3 regions of the Lysinibacillus sp. FSL M8-0337 genome follow, and region 1 is predicted to be linked to each of the others. Evidence: riboswitches for the same ligand, from Rfam matches in the RefSeq annotation. Region 1 holds a riboswitch; each other region holds the start of a gene.
What was found. Region 1 has a riboswitch for thiamine pyrophosphate ahead of thiM (hydroxyethylthiazole kinase). Riboswitches for the same ligand answer to the same signal wherever they lie in the genome.

Region 1 (7,262 bases):
ATACGTCTAAATGTCCAAAACGTTTCACTTTTAAGTAATTTTTATGTAAAAGTTTTTCTCATGTTTATGAATTTGCCATAAACAAAATAGGGAGAGTACAAAAAAATCAAAAGTTCATCATAAAGCATGAACTTTGATTTTTCGACATTATTTCCTAGGAAATAATTATTGGTGTGTGTAATGGGCTTTTTCTTGTTGTCGTAATTCGACACGTCGGATTTTTCCAGATGCAGTCTTTGGTAATGCTTCAACAAATTCAATTGCCCGTGGATATTTATAGGGTGCTGTCATCAGCTTCACATGGTTTTGTAGCTTTTGAATAAGCGTATCATCACCTGTCACTCCTTCACGCAAGACGATAAAGGCTTTCACTATATTTCCTCTTACTTCATCAGGGCTTGCCACAACAGCAGCTTCTTTGACAGTAGGGTGCTTCATTAAGGCATCTTCCACTTCAAATGGCCCAATTGTATAGCCTGACGAAATAATGACATCATCACCACGTCCCTCAAACCAAAAATAGCCATCTGCATCTTTATATGCTCGGTCACCGGTAATATACCAATCTCCACGGAATTGCATGCTAGTGCGTTCTGGGTCTTTGAAATACTTTTTAAACAGTGCAGGTGTTTGACGATGGACAGCAATATCTCCAACAACGCCATCCGCAACAGGATTTCCAAAATCATCAATAATTTCGACTGTATTGCCTGGTGTCGGTTTACCCATAGAGCCAACGCGAGCATCCATGCCAACCAGTGTCCCAACAAGCAATGTATTTTCTGTTTGGCCATAGCCATCACGCACTTGAATATTAAAAGTTTTTGAAAACACTTTAACGACTTCACTATTTAACGGTTCACCCGCTGATACAGCTTGACGGATGGCACTTAAATTATAGTCCTGTAAATTGTTAAGTGTGGCCATAAAGCGATATTCTGTTGGGGTACAACATAACACATTCACTTTAAATTTTTCTAGCAATGACAAGTAAGTAGAAGCATCAAATTTTCCTTTATAGACAAATGCTGTTGCTCCGCTACCTAACGTTGCTAGGAACGGACTCCAAATCCACTTTTGCCAACCAGGTGCAGCAGTAGCCCAAACTATATCATTTTCTTGTACGCCTAACCAATTCGGTGCTGTCGTACGTAAATGCGCATAACCCCAGCTATGTGTATGAACAGCTGCCTTAGGATTCCCTGTTGTTCCACTTGTATAAGCTAAAAAGGCATTATCTGTACTTTTTGTCGGTGTAGGGTTTAGATAATTTGTAGGATGCTCCTTCATTTTTTCAAGCAATGGTTGCCATGGTGCATGTGCGTGACCAATAACGAATTGCATAATCCCTTTTAAATTTGTTACGTCGTCAAATTGCTCAATATATGGCTCATAGGCGATAATACCTTTGGCATTGGCATGTGTAATACGATATTCAATATCCTTTGTACGTAACATTTCAGAGCTAGGGATAATAGTTAAACCCGCTTTCAGTGCCGCAATGTAAACAATATAAGCTTCGACAGATCTTGGAACCATCACTAATAGCACATCGCCCTTCGTTAATCCCTGCGAAGTAAATACATGGGCAGCCTGATTCGCCTTTTCCAGTAAATTTGCGTATGTAATATATTGAATTTCTTCGTTGTCATTATAAACAATTAATGCATTTTTAGATGGATCTTGAGCGTACTTTTCAATTTCCTCCACAATGTTATACCATTCTGGTGCAATTAAATCCTGTCTTTTCATCATAACTTCCTCCTTAATACTAGGTTCATTATAAAACTCATTTTTTACGATTTTCAATGGAAGGACCCTATTTTAAAAAAGTCATGACAATTATCATGGTTTAGTATATGGCATCAGTCACTGCTTTCCAAATAATGATAAAATGCTATTGAATACTACGAAAAGGTATGTTACATTTTGGTCAACTAAAATTTTCATGATTGCAGGGGGACTCTAGTGAGTTGAGAAGGTAAAACCTGACCCTTTGAACCTGTTAGTTAATACTGACGTAGGGAGCAATACACATCTTATTATTGATGAAAAGCTCTTTTTACGTGTGCCTTGTGCCCGAACGAAAAGAGCTTTTTTTGCATGCTTACGTCCACCAAAAGAGGAGGACTACAATGATTTTTCAAACGATTCGTAAAAAACAACCGTTGATTCACTGCATAACCAATTATGTAGTGGCAAATTTTCAAGCAAATGGCTTACTAGCCATTGGTGCATCACCGGTAATGGCGGATGATCCGCAGGAAGTCGAAGAAATGGTATCCATCGCATCAGCGTTATTGGTAAATATAGGAACGCTTACTACACGCACAAAAGAGTCGATGTTACTTGCAGGAAAAAAAGCGAATGCCCTTGGTGTACCAGTAATTTTGGACCCAGTAGCCGCTGGCGCTACAGCATACCGCAAACAAACGGTACTACAGTTATTAGACACAATTCATTTTGCTGTTATCCGCTGTAATGTTGGCGAACTTGCCGCGATTGCTAATGTACAATGGCAACAAAAAGGCGTTGATAGTGGTACTGGTTCCATTTCTGTTGAGGATAAAGCAAAAGAAATAGCAAAAAAATATAATTGCATCGTGATTGTAACGGGTGAAAAAGATTTCATAACCGATGGGAACCTTGCGCAATGGATTGTTGGTGGTCATACTCGAATGACAGAAGTGACAGGTACTGGCTGTTTATTAAGTGCCATTTGTTGTGCTGCTTATATTGCGGGTAATGAGCCTTTTTCCCAATTATGTGATACATTAACGAGCTATAAAAAAATTGCTGAAAATGCTCATTCAGCTGCTCCTTATAATGGAGATTTCGCAGTAGCTGTCTTAAATGAATTGCATCGTTTATCTCAGGATGGTGATAGTTAATGCACATTGTTACAACAATAGCGGGCTCTGATAGCGGTGGCGGTGCAGGTATCCAAGCGGATTTAAAAACATTTCAAGAATTAGATGTATTCGGAACGTCCGTAATTACAGCTTTAACTGCCCAAAACACACAAGGTGTCATGGATGTGCTACCAATTGAACAAGCCTTTATAAATAAACAATTTCATGCTCTCTTAGAGGATTTTCCAATTAGTGCCATTAAGACTGGCATGCTTTTTTCCTCTGATATTATTCGTACAATTGCGCTAGCTATGACGAATTTAACCATCCCTCTTATTGTTGATCCTGTCATGATTGCAAAGGGCGGTGAAACTTTATTACAACAAGAGGCTGTTGAGGCATTAAGAAACAATTTATTACCACTTGCCACGATTGTAACGCCGAATATACCAGAAGCTGAAACATTAACTGCAAGAAAAATCGAAACCGTGTCTGACATTCGACTTGCGGCGCAATCGTTATTACAGCTAGGTGTTCAATGCGTGATTATCAAAGGTGGTCATCTAGCGAACGAAGATTTTGCTGTAGATTATGTGTTTTTTAAAGATGGCAAATCATTCTCAATGCAGACTAGTCGAATTGCGACGAAAAATACACACGGGACAGGGTGTACATTTTCTGCCGCATTAACAGCTTTTATCGGCCGTCAAATGCCGATAGAGCAAGCCATTATTGAGGCTAAGAAATTCATTCAATTAGCCATTACTCATAACTTATCAATTGGTCATGGCAATGGACCAACCAATCATTTTGCTTACCAAAAATTCAAAGAAAGTTGCGAGGTGATCATAGGTGAAACGCAGTGATTTGCAGCTTTATTTTATAATGGGCACAGCGAATGCCAAAATCAAACAACCATTAGCAATACTAGAGGAAGCATTGCAAGCTGGCATTACGATGTTCCAATTCCGAGAAAAAGGAATAGATGCACTGACAAATGAAGATTATGAACATTTTGCCCGTCAATGCCAAAAACGATGTCGTCACTACAATGTTCCATTTATCGTAAATGATGATATTGAGCTTGCTTTAAAACTCAAGGCAGACGGTATTCATATTGGACAAGATGATTTTCCCATCTCATTAGTACGAGAAAAAATTGGTGCGGAAATAATACTTGGTGTTTCGGTTCATACAGCGGATGAATTACACATCGCTATAGAAAATGGAGCAGATTATGTAGGTATTGGTCCCATTTTTGCTACCACTTCTAAAAATGATGCCAAAGCGCCAAGTGGTACTGAATTTTTACAACAAGCACGTCGTCATTATCCCGAGTTGCCGATTGTAGCAATTGGTGGCATTAACTGTCAGAATGCAGAAACAGTATTCAAAGCTGGTGCAGACGGTGTAGCAGTTATTTCCGCTATTTGTGATAGTCATAATATTCACCAAACCGTAGAGACCTTTAAATCGTATTGATTGAATTATTCGAGTTACGCAGTCATAAAAAAAGTAAAAATAAACAAACTAAAACCAGTGCCTTTTACGGTCACTGGTTTTAAGTTCAATAAATGCGTTTTCTGCAATTATTGTTTTGGCATACCTTTTAATTGAGATTCTGCCATTTGTACAAGACGTTTAGTGATTTCACCACCAACGGAACCGTTAGCACGAGCTGATGCGTCAGCTCCTAATTGAACACCAAATTCTTGTGCAATTTCGTATTTCATTTGATCAAGTGCTTGTTGTACACCAGGTACTGCAAGCTTGTTTGAACTGTTGTTGTTTGTCATGTCTCTCACCTCCTTGTGAATATAGAATGTGCGATATTCGATTTTTAATACGAAAATTTTATAGGTAAAATGTAACTCTAAAGGAAAAAGACTAGAAAACATAAAAAAACCGTCCCAAATTACAAATTTGAGACGGTTTCCTTCTTATTATAATGTCGTTATTGGTCTTTATAAGAAAAGAACATTTTTTTAGTTTAAATCCATAAATTTTTTATAAAAGATCTGCAAATTTATCTGTAGGCTGTTCTTTTTTCGGGAAAATGTACACTTCACGGTTTTTCACAGCACGTTCGATTAGTTCATCAAAATCAGAAAAGCTTTCATAATGCTCTACTTTTTCAAGCTTTGGCTTTGTTTTCGGACTAGCTGGGGTAAAAATTGTACAGCAATCCTCAAATGGCTGAATTGACGTTTCATATGTGCCGATTTTTTCAGCAATATCAATAATTTCTAATTTATCATTAGAAATAAGCGGACGTAAAATTGGTGTATTCGTTACAGCATTAATCGCAGTTAAACTTTCTAGCGTCTGGCTTGCTACTTGTCCAAGACTTTCACCTGTAACAATGGCAAGTGCATTAATTTCCTCACGCACTTTATCTGCAACCTTTAACATCATGCGACGTGTCGTTGTCATTGACACATTGGACGGCACTTTGTCTTTAATAAGGACTTGGATTTCTGTAAACGGAATAACATGCAGGCGAATACTTGCACCAAATTTTGTTAGTTCATTTGCAAGCACTTTTACTTTTTCCAATGAATTTTGACTTGTATATGGTGGGCTAAAGAAATGAATTGCTTCTAAACGTACACCACGTTTCATCATTAAATACCCAGCAACAGGACTATCAATACCGCCTGACAGCATTAATAATGATTTGCCGTTTGAGCCAACTGGCATACCACCTGCGCCTGGAATCACTTGCGCCATCATATAGGTAGAATCGTGGCGCACCTCTACTCGTAATTCTACATCTGGATGTTTCACTTTTACTGATAAGTTTTGATATTGCGGTAAAACATACCCACCAATTTCACGCTGAATGCTGTGAGAATCTAATGGGAATGTTTTATCTGTACGTTTCACTTCAACTTTAAATGTTAGCTGTTGATCTTTAAATGTATCCATAATCGTAATCGCAAGTTGTTTCATGGCATCCATATCTTTTTCACAGGCAGCAACTGGGCTAAATGATTGAATCCCAAAAATTTTCGGTAAGCCTGCTAATAAAACATTCATTTGTGCCTCATCTTCAATGGCAATAAACATTCGGTCGCGTTCTGTGCGAATGTGTAAATGGCCTAAATCTGCAAATGCATAGCGAATATTTTCACGTAAACGACGGATAAAATCCATTTTATTACGTCCTTTTGTCGATAGTTCGCCATAACGAATTAAAATTTCTTTCCAAATCATCATAATCGTTCTCCTTTAAGTTCCTTCAATACTGTATTGATAACTTGTATTAATTGTGCTATATCGTCTGATGTTACATGTGCACCAAAACTAATACGAATAACACCTTTTTTAAAATGTTCATCAATATTTAAGGCTTCGACAACATGGCTTGTCTTTGTTTGTTTGGAAGAACAAGCACTGGAAGTCGAAACAATCACGCCATGTTTTTGCAAAGCATTGATAAGTACCTCACCTTTTATATCACGTACACTAAACGATAAAATATGAGCTGCACACGCTGGAGTAGAGATGATATGCACCATATCACCAAAATGTGCTAACGCTGTACGTAGTTGCTGTTGCCAATTACGGTAGTTGTTAGAACGGTCTTTCATTGTTTCGACTGCCATACGAGCCGCTTTTGCCAATGCTACCGCTTGAGGTACAGCTACTGTGCCACTACGTAAGCCGAATTCCTGTCCACCACCTAAAGCATAAGGTTGCCATTGCATTTGCTTACGAAAAGCTAAAACACCCGAACCTTTAAATCCGTGTATTTTATGTCCAGAAATCGTAATACAATCTGGCCCATCTTCCCCTTTAAACGTTAATGGCAGTTTTCCAAAGCTTTGAACTGCATCCACATGAAATGCCGCTCTACTTTCTGAATGGACGATAGCAGCCGCTTCAAAAATAGGTTGAATTGCGCCCATTTCATTATTGACATGCATCATGCTAACCAATATCGTATCTTTACGTATTTTAGCTCTTAACTCATCTAATGAAATAACGCCTTGTTTATTGACACGTAAATAGTCTATTTCAAAGCCTTCCTTTTCAAGCTGTTTGACTGACTCTAACACAGAAAGATGCTCAATTTCCGTTGTTAAAACATGTTTCCCTTTATGCGTATTAGCGCGTGCTAAACCTAAAATAGCTGTATTATTCGATTCGGTTCCACCTGAAGTAAATAGCACATTTTTTGCTTCAGTCTTCAAAATATCTGCTACTTGCTCCCGTGCACGCATTAATAATGCATTTGATTCTACACCCATGGCATGGATTGATGCAGGATTTGCATAATATTGCTCATTTACTGCCATAAATGTTTGCATCACTTCTTGATAAGGCTTTGTTGTAGCACTATTATCAAGATAAATTGTATTAACTTTCATTATTTTTCACACACTTTCAAAACGTTGATTTAACGGT
Region 2 (7,262 bases), 1.4 Mb from region 1:
TCATCGTTTGCACCATCTAACATAGTGCCTGGTATCAGCTACTCTCCAGACAAAATGTTACAAGCTCGTATTTTTGCATACGCAGATGCAGCTCGCTATCGCTTAGGCGTAAACCACCACAGTCTGCCTGTAAACGCACCAAAATGCCCATTCCGTTCATTCCACCGCGATGGCGCTATGCGTTTTGATGGCAATCTCGGTTCTACATTAAGCTATGAACCAAACAGCTATGGTGAATGGGAGCACAACTTAGACTATAAAGAGCCACCATTACGTATTGATGGTCATGCTGATATCCACGACTTCCGAGAAGATGACAATAACTACTTCGAACAACCAGGTAAATTATTCCGTCTGTTATCTGCGGAAGAGCAACAACGCTTATTCGAAAATACAGCAAATGATATGGCTTCAGTTGAAGAGTTCATCAAACGTCGCCACATCTTACACTGCTATTTAGCTGACCCTGCATATGGTGAGGGTGTAGCGAAAGCAATGGGTCTATCATTAGAAGGCATGGATCTCTCAAATCCGTATGTAAAAAAAGAAGTAAAACAAGTAGCAAACATCTAATATTCCCCTATATTGATATCCAATAAACTTGCTGTCATTGGCAAGTAGACAAAAGGTAGCGAGAATGCGCATTTCTCGATGCCTTTTGTCATTTTTACTTCGTTATTTTGCTAGTCCCAATAAGCTTTATAACTAGTAGCTACATTGGAAGACTATCGTACATATTTCAATCTTCCTTCGTTCTAAAGCTTTCGCATCTGTCACTTAGACTATCATTACCGTTTACTATTCAGTAGATTGGCGCAAGCTGCCTCAACTGACTTAAAGGTAACTCCCCCACTCACTGAAAAAATAATATGCAGTGGAATTCAATTTTTTATTGTTTCCTTTTACTATGTATATCTCTCATCGTCATATAGGTGTTCTTGTATACCATTTATATGAAAATTCCACAACTTTGTACTGTTCTTATTCCTAATGTCGCTAAAATTTTTTGGGCATTGATACGTGACAACTATTACAAAACTGGAATGGAGGAAAAAAGATGTCGATTCGAATGAAACTATATATTGGATTTAGTACAATCATTCTTTTATTACTAACTATTTCCTCAATCGCTTACTACCAACTGAATCACATTAATAATTTAAATAAAGACTTATTTGAAAACCGTGTTTATAAGCTTATTCAAGTCGATAAAATTGTCATTGCCTCTTCAATGCAGAGCAACTATCTTCGTTCATATATTCTTGAACCTAATGAAGCAACCATTAAAAACCTCGAGGAACAAGAAAAGGTGATTCAAGACAAGGTGGAAGAGCTAGATAGCTTATTCACTTCCGAAACGACACAAAAGCAAATGGAAGTTATTAAAGCCAATCAAGCGATTTTTGAAAAAGCAGCACTGGAGATTATTAATACATACAGTCCCGATAATTTACAACCTGCCATTGACATTCTTCGAACAAAAGCACGCCCTGCTGCTGCTGCAATTCAACAAGCCGCACATGAAATTGCATTTTACGAGGAAAGACAAGTACAGTTAGCACGTGCCGAGTCGTCAAAAGTAGAAACTATAAGCTCATTGATTATCTTAATTCTCGCTGCTTTTTCCACAAGTTTAGCCTTTCTCATCGCCTTCATTATGACAAGGATTATTACAAAGCCTGTCAATCGCCTAGCTAAGGCAGCAAATATCATTGCTACCGGTGATTTACGTCAAGAGGATGTGAAAGTAAAGACAAAAGATGAGATTCGAAAGTTAGCCGATTCATTTAATGTAATGAAAGCAAATTTGCGCTCTCTCATTGACAATATAGCGATAAATGTAGAACATACTACTACAAGTGCAGGAGAATTAGCCGCAAGCACTGACGACGTTACTTCTTCTTCAACTGATGTTGCTAAATGCATAGAAATAATGGCCCAAGGCGGTAGTCAGGCTGTCATGACAGGGCAAGAAACTGCTATGGCTATGGATGAAACTGCACGTGGAGTCCAACGCATCGCTGAAGCCACACAGATGCTTCATACGAAAGCACTTGATACACAAAGCGTTGCTACTAATGGTGAAAAGATGTTGCAAAAGACCGAAAATCAAATGATGGTTATACAACAATCTTCAGATAAGACAAATGCGCTTATTAAACAGCTAAGTACGCAATCGACTGAAATTGAAAATATAACGAAAGTCATTACTGAAATTACCGATCAGACCAACCTGCTGGCTTTGAATGCTGCCATCGAAGCAGTGCGTGCTGGCGAACATGGGCAAGGATTTGCCGTCGTTGCAGATGAAGTACGTAAATTAGCGGAGGAATCCAAAATATCAGCCAACCGAATCATTAACTTAATTAATGATATTCAGCAAAATACATTGGAAGTCGAAAAAGCGGTGAGCGTTACAGTACAAAATATTGATGAAGGTGTTTCTTACATTCAACATGCGCAAGACGCCTTTAATGGCATTATGGGTGCAATTGAAGATATGGCATCCGAAATAGAAGACGTTTCTGCTTCTACTCAACAAATTTCTGCAAGCACTGAAGAAGTTGCTGCATCTGTCAATGAGATGTCCGCGGTGGCAAAAAATGTGGCAGAACAATCCGAAACAATTGCAAGCGCAATTGAAGAACAAACATCCACCATCCAAGAAATGAACGCTGTTGTACAATCTTTAAACGATGGGGCTACCACCCTTCAAGAACATATAAATAAATTTAAAGTCTAAAAAGCTAAGACAAAAAAGTGTTAGATTGATTGCAGTCAATCTAACACTTTTTGCTAATATGGTGAATCAGATGTTGTCCACGGTTTATCGGTTATTTCTTTTGTTACTGATACAAGCGGCTACCAGCTTCTTTAAACTCTTGAGCCTTTTCCTTCATTCCTTGATGGATAGCTTCTGTCGTATTTAAATCTTTTTCTTTAGCATAGTTACGAATATCTTGAGAAATTCTCATACTGCAAAACTTAGGGCCACACATTGAGCAGAAATGGGCTGTTTTTGCTCCCTCTGCAGGTAATGTTTCATCGTGATATTCTACTGCTCGTTCTGGGTCTAGTGATAAGTTAAACTGATCGCGCCAGCGGAACTCAAATCGCGCTTTGGATAGCGCATCATCTCTTTGTTGTGCTCCAGGGTGCCCTTTCGCCAAATCAGCAGCATGTGCCGCAATTTTATAGGTAATGACCCCTACACGAACATCTTCTCGATTCGGTAAACCTAGGTGTTCTTTCGGTGTCACATAGCATAGCATCGCTGTGCCAAACCAGCCAATCATTGCTGCGCCAATGGCAGATGTAATATGGTCATAGCCTGGCGCGATATCTGTTGTAAGAGGCCCCAATGTGTAAAAAGGTGCTTCTTTGCAAACTTCCAATTGTTTGTCCATATTTTCCTTAATGAGATGCATCGGTACATGCCCAGGTCCCTCTACCATTACTTGTACATCGTGCTTCCATGCAATTTGTGTTAGCTCTCCTAACGTATCAAGCTCCGCAAACTGTGCTTCATCATTGGCATCTGCAATTGAGCCTGGGCGTAAACCATCCCCTAATGAAAAAGCAACATCATACATTTTCATAATTTCACAAATTTCTTCAAAATGGGTATATAAGAAGTTTTCTTGGTGATGGAACAGACACCATTGCGCCATAATCGAACCACCACGCGACACAATGCCCGTTACGCGATTAGCTGTGAGTGGTACATAACGAAGCAACACGCCTGCATGAATCGTAAAGTAATCCACCCCTTGTTCCGCTTGCTCGATCAACGTATCACGATACACTTCCCATGTTAAATCCTCCGCTACACCATTGACCTTTTCAAGTGCCTGATAAATCGGCACAGTTCCTACAGGTACAGCCGCATTACGAATAATCCATTCGCGGGTTGTATGAATATGCTTGCCAGTAGATAGATCCATTATATTATCTGCGCCCCATCGTGTAGCCCATGTCATTTTTTCAACTTCCTCTGCTATAGAGGAAGAAACAGCCGAATTACCAATATTGGCATTAATTTTGACATGAAAGTTTCGGCCAATAATCATCGGCTCTGCTTCTGGATGATTAATATTGGATGGCATAATGGCACGTCCTGCAGCAATTTCTGCACGTACAAATTCTGGTTCAACATGTTCACGAATCGCTACAAATTCCATTTCCGGGGTAATAATCCCTTGTCTTGCATAATGCAGTTGTGTCACGTTGCGACCTTTTTTTGCACGTAATGGTTTTCGGGAAAGCTCCGGAAAAACGTTTTCCTTCATACGAGGGTCGTCTGCTTTGCGGAAGCCATTATCCTCTGGTTTAATCGTCCGCCCTTCGTACTCCTCTACATCTCCACGTTCTTTTATCCACGCACTACGCAATGCAGGTAAACCTTTTGTAATATCCACTTTGTAAGTTGGGTCCGTATAAGGACCGCTCGTATCATAAACACGCACTGGTGCATTATCCTCTTCTCCAAAACTACCCGTTGTTGGGCTTAGCTGAATTTCACGCATCGGTACTAAAATATCTGGGCGTGTTCCTTCTACATATACTTTTTTACTTCCGTCAAAACTTGTCATAATGATAATGTTCTTTTCGCTAACTGTTGTCATATAGTATTCCGCTCCCTTTTCCATAAATGTTTAAAAAGGACCGAATCTAGCTCACGCCAATAGGTAGCATTACAAATAAAAAGCCGAATCCAAAAAAATTGGATCCGGCTGTACATGTAAGGTTTATTTATCGCAAAAAATTCAAGGAGTGCGATATTCATTAACTTTCCCACGCTGGTATGAGCCAGATCAGGTCCAAAGGGTCAAGAAACCTCTATGCGTTTCCCTCTCAGCCCGACTCATCGGACTCCCCTAGTTATAGCTATTAAGTTTGATGATAGTGTAACAGATTTTTCTAATAGATGGAAGTTATAATTAGATTTATCTTGCTATTATCCTCGAGTAATTACGTAAATAGCAGTTCTGCTAGATAAATGACAATTGTTACTGTAAGACAGCTAACAATTGTTGAAAAAAGGACCGTTTGCGCAGCAGTTGCCGACTCAACATCATATTCTAATGCCAAGCTTGAGCTATTACGTGAGGTCGGAAAAGCACTTGCAATGAAAAGTGACTGGGCGACAACACCATCTAAACCGAGGACAAAAATAATAAGCAATGCAACGGCTGGACCTACTACTAGACGTGTAATGCAGCTAACAAACACCGTTTTATTAAACATGGATTTGATTTCAAGCTGTGATAGTTGAGCACCCAGTGTAATAAGAGCTACGGCAATAAAGCCATCTGCTACGTGGTCAATAGGAATACGGATAAATTGTGGAATGCCAATATTAAAGAAATTCATTGCCACACCTATTATAAGGGCATGAATAATGGGCATTTTCAGGAAGTCCTTTATGATTGCCATCCCTGATTTAGTCGACGAGATTAAATTATATAAACCATATGTATAAGTCGTCATATTTTGAAAAATAACGAGAATCACTTGAATTGCAACCCCAATTGGCTGCGTTGCGAAAATCATTTGTGCTACTGGAATACCATAGTTGCCAGAGTTAATAAGGACAACACTATTTTTAAAAACTGCCGTCTCTGTTTTCGCTAGTCCAAGCCCCTTCGCTAAAAAATGACTAAGCACCATTTGACTGCCGATAAAGAGCACAATAAATAATGCCACTTCCCCTAGCACTGATAACTCCACACTTGTTTCATATAAATTCACAAATACAGCAGCTGGCATAAAACAATACGTAATAAGCTGAGATAATGCTTTCAAATTAAAAGAAAATTTCTTTTGTAAAAATGCACCAAGTACAAGCAACACTAAAATAGGGGCAACTATTTTAAAGAAAATCATACCGAGATACATCATGGAGGTGACCCCCTTTCATCTCTTTCTATAGTAAAACTGTTCACAACATGGGTCAATGCTCCGCCGCTAGTATAAGTTTACATAAAAAAAGGACTGTCCCTTGCTAGGACAGCTCTTTTTTTTGTTTGTAGGTTTTTGCTCTGCTTCGCGGGGAAACCTCCTTGCTTCGCGGGGAAATCTCCCTGCTTCGCGGGTATCTCCATCTCGCTTTATTTAGCAAGTTTAAATCGATTCACGACCTCTTGGAGTTCTTTAGAAATTTGGTTCATGTTGTTGATAGATTCTGCGACTTTTTCCATTTCTGCTTGTTGGTCTGCGGCTGATGCACTCACCTGTTCTGCTGAAGCAGCAGTTTCCTCTGAAACAGCGGAAATACTTTGAATCGCCGTAATGGCTTGGTCTTTTTGCTCCAACATTTGTGAAAGCTCTGACAGTAGTTCGTTAATTGCTGTTGCAATTGATTGAGATAGCTCGTTATTATCTTTAAAAGCTAACTCTGTATTTTGTACCGATTCATTTTGCGCTTGCATTAAGCTTGCATTGGAAGCAATAACGGATACCGTTTGCTTTGAATCTGCTAGGATGCTAGAGACCGTTTGTTTAATGACTTCTGTTTCGTTTTTAGACTGCTCTGCCAGTTTACGCACTTCCTCTGCTACTACTGCAAAGCCTTTCCCATGTTCTCCCGCTCGAGCAGCTTCTATACTTGCATTCAGTGCTAATAGATTCGTTTGCTCTGTTATTCCTTGAATAGATGCAATAATTTGATTGATATTGTTAATATTGCTAGACAAAGATTCCATTTGACGTTGGATACGTCCATTCATTTCATTCGTTTCCGCATTTCGGTCACGTAAACTTTCCACTTCTTTCATGCCCTGTTCTGTAGAAGTTTGTGTTTTGATTGACAGCTCGTCCATTTGCTTTGACAGCCTTGTAATGGCGTCAATTTGGTCAGATAAGTCAATCATTCGATAATTCGTTTCTTCTGTATCCTCTGATTGTTTTGATGCACCTTGCGCTATTTCGTTAATTGCGACAGATACTTCCTGACTTGATGCTACAATTTCATTAAAGGCTTCATGAACATGGTCCGATGATTGATTGAGCAATGTTGAAGAATTTAATACCGTATGTATGGCATCATTCGTCTTATCCAGCATATTATTATAAGCTAATGCAACAGCGCCAATTTCATCGGATTTTATAAATTTATCATCTATCTTTTTCGTTAAATCGCCTTCTGCTGCTGTTTCAATAGATGTACGTAAAACCTTTAAAGGCTTCAACTGCTTATATATAAACATTGCACTAGCAGCGGCCATTAAAATTACCATAATAATTGCTGATACAATCGTGAA
Region 3 (7,262 bases), 540 kb from region 1:
TAAAGCCCACTTTGTACTGAATAACACAATTCGCTATGCAGGTTCACCGTTGAAATATTCGTTGTCGGAACATTTACATGAGAAAGGCTTTTTAATTGTAGAGCTAGATGCTAATGGACATGTAGAGGTGAACAAACGCAAGCTTGTGCCAAGACGTGATCTACGAGTGGTAGAAGGCTTCATGGATGATTTATTAAAACTACCACCATGTGATGATTATGTCTTTGTGCGTTTAACAGACACGACACCTGTAGCCTCACCGATGGAGCGAATCCGTACCGTTTTTCCACATGCAATGCATATTGAACGTAAAGCATCACGAATACAAGTAGCCCAAGAAATACAAGCTGTTGAAACGGAAAAAGTAGAGGATATTGACTTGTTTCGTGGATTTTATGCAGACGTTTTGGGCGATCAACCTGATCCAGAAACCGAGCGCTTGTTTTTAGAAATGCTACAAGAATTATTAGATGAGGAACGGGAGGCAGTTCGATGAAACCACTCAAGTTAACGATTACTGCTTTCGGTCCATATAAACATACAGAAGTGATTGACTTCCAACAGCTTGGAGAGTACCGTTTATTTGCTATTTCAGGCAAAACAGGCGCTGGGAAAACGACGATTTTTGATGCGATTTGTTATGCGCTGTATGGTGCAGGAAGCGGTGAAGATCGTCAGGATACAGCTATGCTTCGGAGCGGCTTTGCTGCGGATGATGTTTACACCGCAGTAGAATTGGTTTTTGAAATGCGCGGTAAAGTGTATCACATTTTACGCCAGCCGGGTCATATTAAAGCAAAAAATAAAAGTGTCACAGGAAGAAAAGTTGAATTAGCAGAAATAAAAGATGGTAAATTTGACTTTAGTATAGTGGAGAAGCAGCAAACAAATGAAGTAGATAAAAAACTGCTTGAAATTATAGGGCTAACAAAAGATCAGTTTAGTCAAATTGTGATGTTGCCCCAAGGGGAATTTCGCAAATTATTAACTTCTGATTCCTCCAATAAAGAAGTCATTTTACGTAAAATTTTTAAAACAGATCGTTTTAGCGCAATGACTAAAAAACTAGATATCAAAAGGAAAGAAGCCGAAAAGGATGTCGAGCGTGCCCAGCAATTGAAAGAACATTTACTTGGACAAATTGCAGGTGCATTACCACAGCGGTCATCAACATTATTTACTTGTATTAGCAATAATACGGATAATATGCACCAACTAAAAAATGCCCTTGAAGAAGAGCAATTCTTTTATAATGCTAGTATCCAAACGGAACAGTTACGCTATGAAGAAGCCTATGCGCATCATCAAAAAGAACAAGAATATTACAGTATGGCAAAAGCTCTGAACGAGCAGTTCGAGCAACAGGAGCAACGACAAGCCCGTTTGCAAATGCTGTTACAACAACAACATTTATATACAGCCAAGGAACAGGAAATACAATTAGCTGAACAAGCGGAGCGTCTTCTTACTTTTGAACAACAGTGTGTAGAATTACGGACAGAGCAAAATCATAAGGAACAACTTTATCAGCAAGCTACAATAAATCATCAAAACGCTTTGGCACAACTAGCAATAGCCCAGCAATTATTTTCAGAGGAAGAAGCGAAAGAACCAGCGCGTCAGCAAATATTGCAACAAGAAATGCAGCTATTAGCGCTGTTACCGAAGTTTGAGGCATTTGAGCATAATCAGCAACAACTAGAAATAACGCAACAACTTGTTGAAAATGCTAAACGTGCAGTAGCAGATAATCTAAACATTTTAGAAAAAGAGCAAACCCAACTTCAAGAGTTAACAACTACCATTGAGCAATATGAAAAACAAATGGAGCCCTATGCAGGTTATTTAGAACAACTTCCTAAGCTTAAAGAACAAGTGACATTATTAGCTCAATTGGAAAAATATGAGCAAGCGAGTGAGCTAGCTGAGCAAGCACTTCAAAGGGCGCAACAGCTCTTTCAAGAAAGTAACAAAGCACTACAGACTAAGGAACAACAATGGATTACCAGTCAGGCAAGTATTTTAGCAGCCAAGTTAAAGGATGGCGATGCTTGTCCAGTTTGTGGCAGTACAACACACCACTTAACACATAGTGAGCCACTAGCGGTCGTGGATGAAGTGGAGCTGGAAACAATCCGCGCGACAGCTCATGCAAATGAGAGAAATTATTATGAAAAAGAAGCGACAGTCAAAACAACAAAACAATTGCTTCAAGAGGTGGCTGAACAGGTAGAAGCTAGCCATATATCACTAGCTGATCGAGTAGAACTTACAACTTCATTACAATTCATTGAGCAACAAGTTACTGTCTTAAAAATCGTTAACGATCAACTATCTATCGCACGGACTAAGCTAAAAGAGCAACTGGCAAGAAATGAACAATTGCAACACAAACAAGTCCAGTTAGAGCACTATTTTGCTGAGCAGTCGAAAGAATTAATTAAACAGCAAGCAATTGTGGAAGAACAACAAAAATACATTCCTGAACATGTAAAGTCATTGCAACAATTAAAGCAAACAATGGAAGATATAAAATCGCAAAAGAATGCATTACAAGCAGCATGGAATGCAAGTCAGCATAATCTACAAGCAACAAAAGAAGCGTCACATAAGGCAGCTATAGCAGAAGAACTGGCGAAAAAAGCATATGAGGAATTGCAAAACAAACTGAATGAAAAACGAGAACAATTTGTCACAAACATGAACAATGTTGGTTTTACAACATATGAAGCATATGCGGCGGCAAAGCGAAGTATTGTACAAATCGAGGAATTACGTAAAGCGTGCCGTGATTACGCTTTACAACAGCATTCTTTACAGCAACAAATCTTAGATGGAGCACAACATCTTGAAGGAAAAGAGAAGCAAAATTTAACGATATTAGAAGACAAGCTTGAGATGCTGCGAGCTACATCTGAAGAGGCATTTAAAATATTACAACAGACGAAAAATTATGCAACTGCATGTGCTGACTTTATTGTTAAAGTTGATGAAACAGCGAGGGAAATACGGATACTCGAAAAAGAAGCAGGTCGTGTAAAAGAACTTTACACCGTGTTGAATGGGCAAAATCCAAAAAAACTGTCATTTGAGCGTTACATTCAAATCAATTATTTAGATAAGATTACAGCAGCAGCCAATCTTCGTTTATTCCATTTATCAAATGGACAGTTTGAATTGCGGCGCTCTGATCGCTTGGAGAAGCATGCCAAGCAAAGTGGGTTAGGGTTAGATGTGTATGATGCTTATACGGACCAATTAAGAGATGTAAAAACATTATCTGGTGGGGAGAAGTTTAATGCGTCATTAAGTCTTGCATTAGGTATGGCAGATGTTATTCAAAGCTTCCAAGGGAATATTCAAATTGAAACGATGTTTATCGACGAGGGCTTTGGCTCTTTAGATGAGGAAGCGTTAAATAAAGCAATTGATACGTTAATTGATTTACAAGATTCAGGAAGAATGATTGGTGTTATTTCACATGTCGCCGAGTTAAAAGCCGCAATGCCAGCTGTTTTACATGTTGAAAAAACGTTAAGTGGGCATAGTACAACGCACTTTGAAGTAAAGTAGTGCCAGTCACCCAAACAATTCTAAATAAAAACCCACTTGCACTCTATGGTGTAAGTGGGTTTTGTGTGCCAGTCACTCAAACAATTAAAAGAAGTCATTGCGCTTATTTTCTACGTGTTGATACGTAGGGTGTTGTCCCTTTTTTTGCAGCAACTACTTTTTTGACAATAGGAATGACAATAGGTGCAAATTTTATAGCGGTTTTCACTACTTTGGATACTTTCATGAATATGACATCTCCTTCGTACTAAATTTTAACGTATAACTCGTACAGCTTGCACAATATTCCAAATAACAATACCTAATGATACGAGTAAATAAATTGCAAATGAAGCAAACCAAATGATAATAAATGTATTCCCATTTGAAGAAGGATCAAACGTGTTCAATGACATTGTAGAAAATATAAAGATAGAAAAGAAAATGATACCCAAGACTAACGGAATTAAGTGAGAAATAAGTGCCCGAATGGAATGTCTTTTGACTTCACTATCTTTTGAAACAAAGTAAACGATTAATGGAACGACAAATGGTGCAATAAAAATACTGAGATAACTAAACGCAGATAAAACTTTTTGATTCTCCATAATTGTTCCTCCCTTTTTAATATTTACGCATAGAAAGCGTAAAAGTTTCAAAAAAAATAATTGAGGAAAAGGTTGTAATCGCAAAGGTGGTTGCGTACAATGAGTGTGTTCAATAAAAATGAGATGTAACGACCACAAGGGGAGCTGATGATGTCAGCTGAGACTGGGCACGTAATGCCTTTACTCTTTGAACCTGTAAGTTAACACTTGCGTAGGGATGTGGATAGAAACCGACACTTTTACGATGTGAGGCTCTGTCCTGGCATCGTTTTTTTATGCCGGATTGAGATGCATATCCAAATAATTGTTTTCTATTCCTGCTCTTGTATCCTACATCGGAACAAAGGAGAGAATAATAGTATGGACAAAAAAAGATTACTCATGCTGGTGGAGATTGCAATTTTCGCAGCGGTAGGACTTGTGCTCGATCAAGTTTCCTTTAAAGTATGGGCACAAGGCGGCTCGGTAAGCTTAGTCATGATACCAATAATTTTAATGGCGTTTCGTTGGGGGTTCTTGTCAGGGCTTACAACAGGTCTATTGATTGGTGTGATGCAAACAATGTTTGGTGCTTATATTGTGCACTGGCTTCAAGGATTACTAGATTACGGGGTAGCCTTTACTGTAGTAGGTTTAGCGGCAATCGTTCGTGAACCTGTATTAAAAGCCGCAACAGCACTCAACAAAAAGAAAATGGCTCTGTACATAGTGATTGGTACGGTGCTAGCTGGTTTTTTACGCTATCTTGCACACACAATTGCAGGTGCAGTATTCTTTGCGGAGTATGCGGGCGATCAAAATGCATGGATTTATTCAATTATCTATAATGGAACATATATGTTACCAGCAACTATTTTAACCGCTATTGTCGGTGTTCTATTATTTACAGCGGCGCCACAATTAATGCAACGAAAATTATAAATGAATGGAAATGAGGCTTGGACATAACTAAAAAAATTTAAGAAACAGACGAAAGGTGTTCATAATTTTTTGCTATATGGAGAACTTAGCTATTCTTGCTTTTGCAATAAAAAAAATTAGAAGTGTTCACTAGTTGTTGGTAGCGAAGACGGTGACTCCTGCTCAGAACAGCACACAATGTAAGACACGGGCATTCCGCGCGTTAGCGAGGGTTGCGGCTTACGGTGTGCCCGCGGAAAGCAACGCCGTAGCGGACAACAACGGAATAGCAAAAAAGTGTTAGATTGATTGCAGTCAATCTAACACTTTTTCTCTTTTGTCTCAGCCACATTTTTTTATAATGAGAACTACCGTTTTAACTGTAGATAGCGCGTTAGAGAAAGGCGGTTTTAAGGTCTAAAGACTGTTAAAATCGTCTGTTTTTTCTATGAGGAGCACTATTGAAATCCTATTGGCATAGAATAATTAAAGCTTTTGGCGTTATGCACATAAAAAGTTATGTTATATTAAAGAGTAGATATTAGATGAAAGGGACGTTAAAAATGATTGTAAAAACCCAAGAAGAAATTGAAGCCTTTAAAAAAATTGGTCGCATTTGTGCGGAAATTCGTGAGGCGATGAAAGCAGCTACAAAACCTGGTGTGACAACACTTGAATTAGATGAAATTGCAGGACGCATGTTTGCTGAAGCAGGAGCTATTTCAGGTCCTAAGGGAGAGTATGATTTCCCAGGTTACACTTGTATTAGTGTCAATGAAGAAGTTGCCCATGGTATCCCAGGACAACGTATTATTAAAGAGGGGGATATTGTTAATATTGATGTATCCGGCTCTTTAAATGGTTACTTTGCAGATACAGGTATTTCTTTTGTAGTAGGGGAAGGTTATGAGGATAAAGAAAAACTTTGTCGCGTAGCAAAAAGCGCGTTTGATCGTGCAATGACAAAAGTAAAAGCTGGTTCGAAATTAAACCAAATTGGGAAAGCGGTAGAGCGTGAGGCTTATGCCAATGACTTAACAGTTATTATGAACTTAACGGGTCATGGATTAGGTCGTTCATTACATGATGAGCCAAACCACATTTTAAACTATTACGATGCGTGGGATTCAACAATTATGAAAGAGGGCATGGTGTTAGCTGTGGAGCCGTTTATTTCAGCAAAAGCAGAGCATATCGTTGAAGCTGGCGATGGCTGGACATTTATTACGCCTGACAAATCTTTAGTTGCCCAAATTGAGCATTCGATTATTGTAACAAAAGACAAACCAATCATTTTAACTTCATTAGATGAGCAATAAGACGAAATAAAAAACCTGCTTACCGATTTATTTTTGGTAAGCAGGTTTTTTTTTGACGAATAGAATACCAACAACAAGCACACCACATAAAAATAAGGCTGCGGTCGTCACAAGCAACTCGTCAAGATGATTATGAAATGCAATGCCAATGAATGCCCAGATAAAAACGCTAGGATAGACAATATCAAAATGATGATAACGTATATGTAAGGCGATTACGACACCAATTGTCAGTAAAATAACTGCCCAAAGTGGATTGCTAAGACCGAAGCCATTCCATTCATATGAAGTTAACGTAAAACTCGTATTTGTCATCAATAAAAATGTAGACCAAGCAAAGTAAAGTGAAATCGGTAGGCGGCCAGATAATGCATTATTGGAATGTGAGTACGTATTGTAAAGGAAAAATAAGTATAGTACTAACATTACTGTACAGATGAAAAATACTATGAATAATTCATAATGCCAAAATAAAATAGAAATCGCTTGTAATATACATACATTGCTAAAGAGAACAGTCTGTTTTATAGTTGTCTTTTTAAAATTCATAACTAACCAATAAGCGAGCAAAATGTAAATGACTATCCATATCATATAACTAATATTAATAGGTGCAAACATTACGGGAAAACGATTTGAGATTTCTAACGAAGATTGACCATTTATTTTTATAAAATAGGATGAAAAGGTTAGGATGAGTGAGACAATATACGTTATTGTCATTAAAATAAACTTAGGCAAGGTTTCCTCTCCCTTCGTGTTAAATTGTATAGGGAAAAGACAAATAAGTATAGGACTGTCACAGAATATCTATTTTATTATAGCGGAAAATCCTTACAATGTATCAAGTGAATTTGTTGAAATTATCTACAATTTACCATTT

Region 2: another riboswitch for thiamine pyrophosphate. It lies ahead of thiC (phosphomethylpyrimidine synthase ThiC); the one in region 1 lies ahead of thiM (hydroxyethylthiazole kinase).
Region 3: another riboswitch for thiamine pyrophosphate. It lies ahead of thiT (energy-coupled thiamine transporter ThiT); the one in region 1 lies ahead of thiM (hydroxyethylthiazole kinase).

The regions. Positions count from the first base shown of each region.
Region 1 covers NZ_CP151996.1:3,379,933-3,387,194, forward strand. The annotation lists gene MKY08_RS16360 (acyl--CoA ligase) at 166-1,752, opposite strand; TPP riboswitch at 1,947-2,044, shown strand; gene thiM (hydroxyethylthiazole kinase) at 2,136-2,891, shown strand; gene thiD (bifunctional hydroxymethylpyrimidine kinase/phosphomethylpyrimidine kinase) at 2,891-3,718, shown strand; gene thiE (thiamine phosphate synthase) at 3,705-4,334, shown strand; gene MKY08_RS16380 (alpha/beta-type small acid-soluble spore protein) at 4,442-4,648, opposite strand; gene thiI (tRNA uracil 4-sulfurtransferase ThiI) at 4,860-6,068, opposite strand; gene MKY08_RS16390 (cysteine desulfurase family protein) at 6,068-7,225, opposite strand.
Region 2 covers NZ_CP151996.1:201,974-209,235, reverse strand. The annotation lists gene MKY08_RS00955 (catalase) at 1-573, shown strand, start outside; gene MKY08_RS00950 (methyl-accepting chemotaxis protein) at 1,058-2,743, shown strand; gene thiC (phosphomethylpyrimidine synthase ThiC) at 2,847-4,625, opposite strand; TPP riboswitch at 4,775-4,889, opposite strand; gene MKY08_RS00940 (AEC family transporter) at 4,972-5,901, opposite strand; gene MKY08_RS00935 (methyl-accepting chemotaxis protein) at 6,111-7,262, opposite strand, start outside.
Region 3 covers NZ_CP151996.1:3,916,456-3,923,717, reverse strand. The annotation lists gene MKY08_RS19180 (exonuclease SbcCD subunit D) at 1-496, shown strand, start outside; gene MKY08_RS19175 (SMC family ATPase) at 493-3,573, shown strand; gene MKY08_RS19170 (hypothetical protein) at 3,677-3,799, opposite strand; gene MKY08_RS19165 (DUF4870 domain-containing protein) at 3,828-4,160, opposite strand; TPP riboswitch at 4,288-4,395, shown strand; gene thiT (energy-coupled thiamine transporter ThiT) at 4,521-5,081, shown strand; gene map (type I methionyl aminopeptidase) at 5,624-6,379, shown strand; gene MKY08_RS19150 (hypothetical protein) at 6,407-7,120, opposite strand.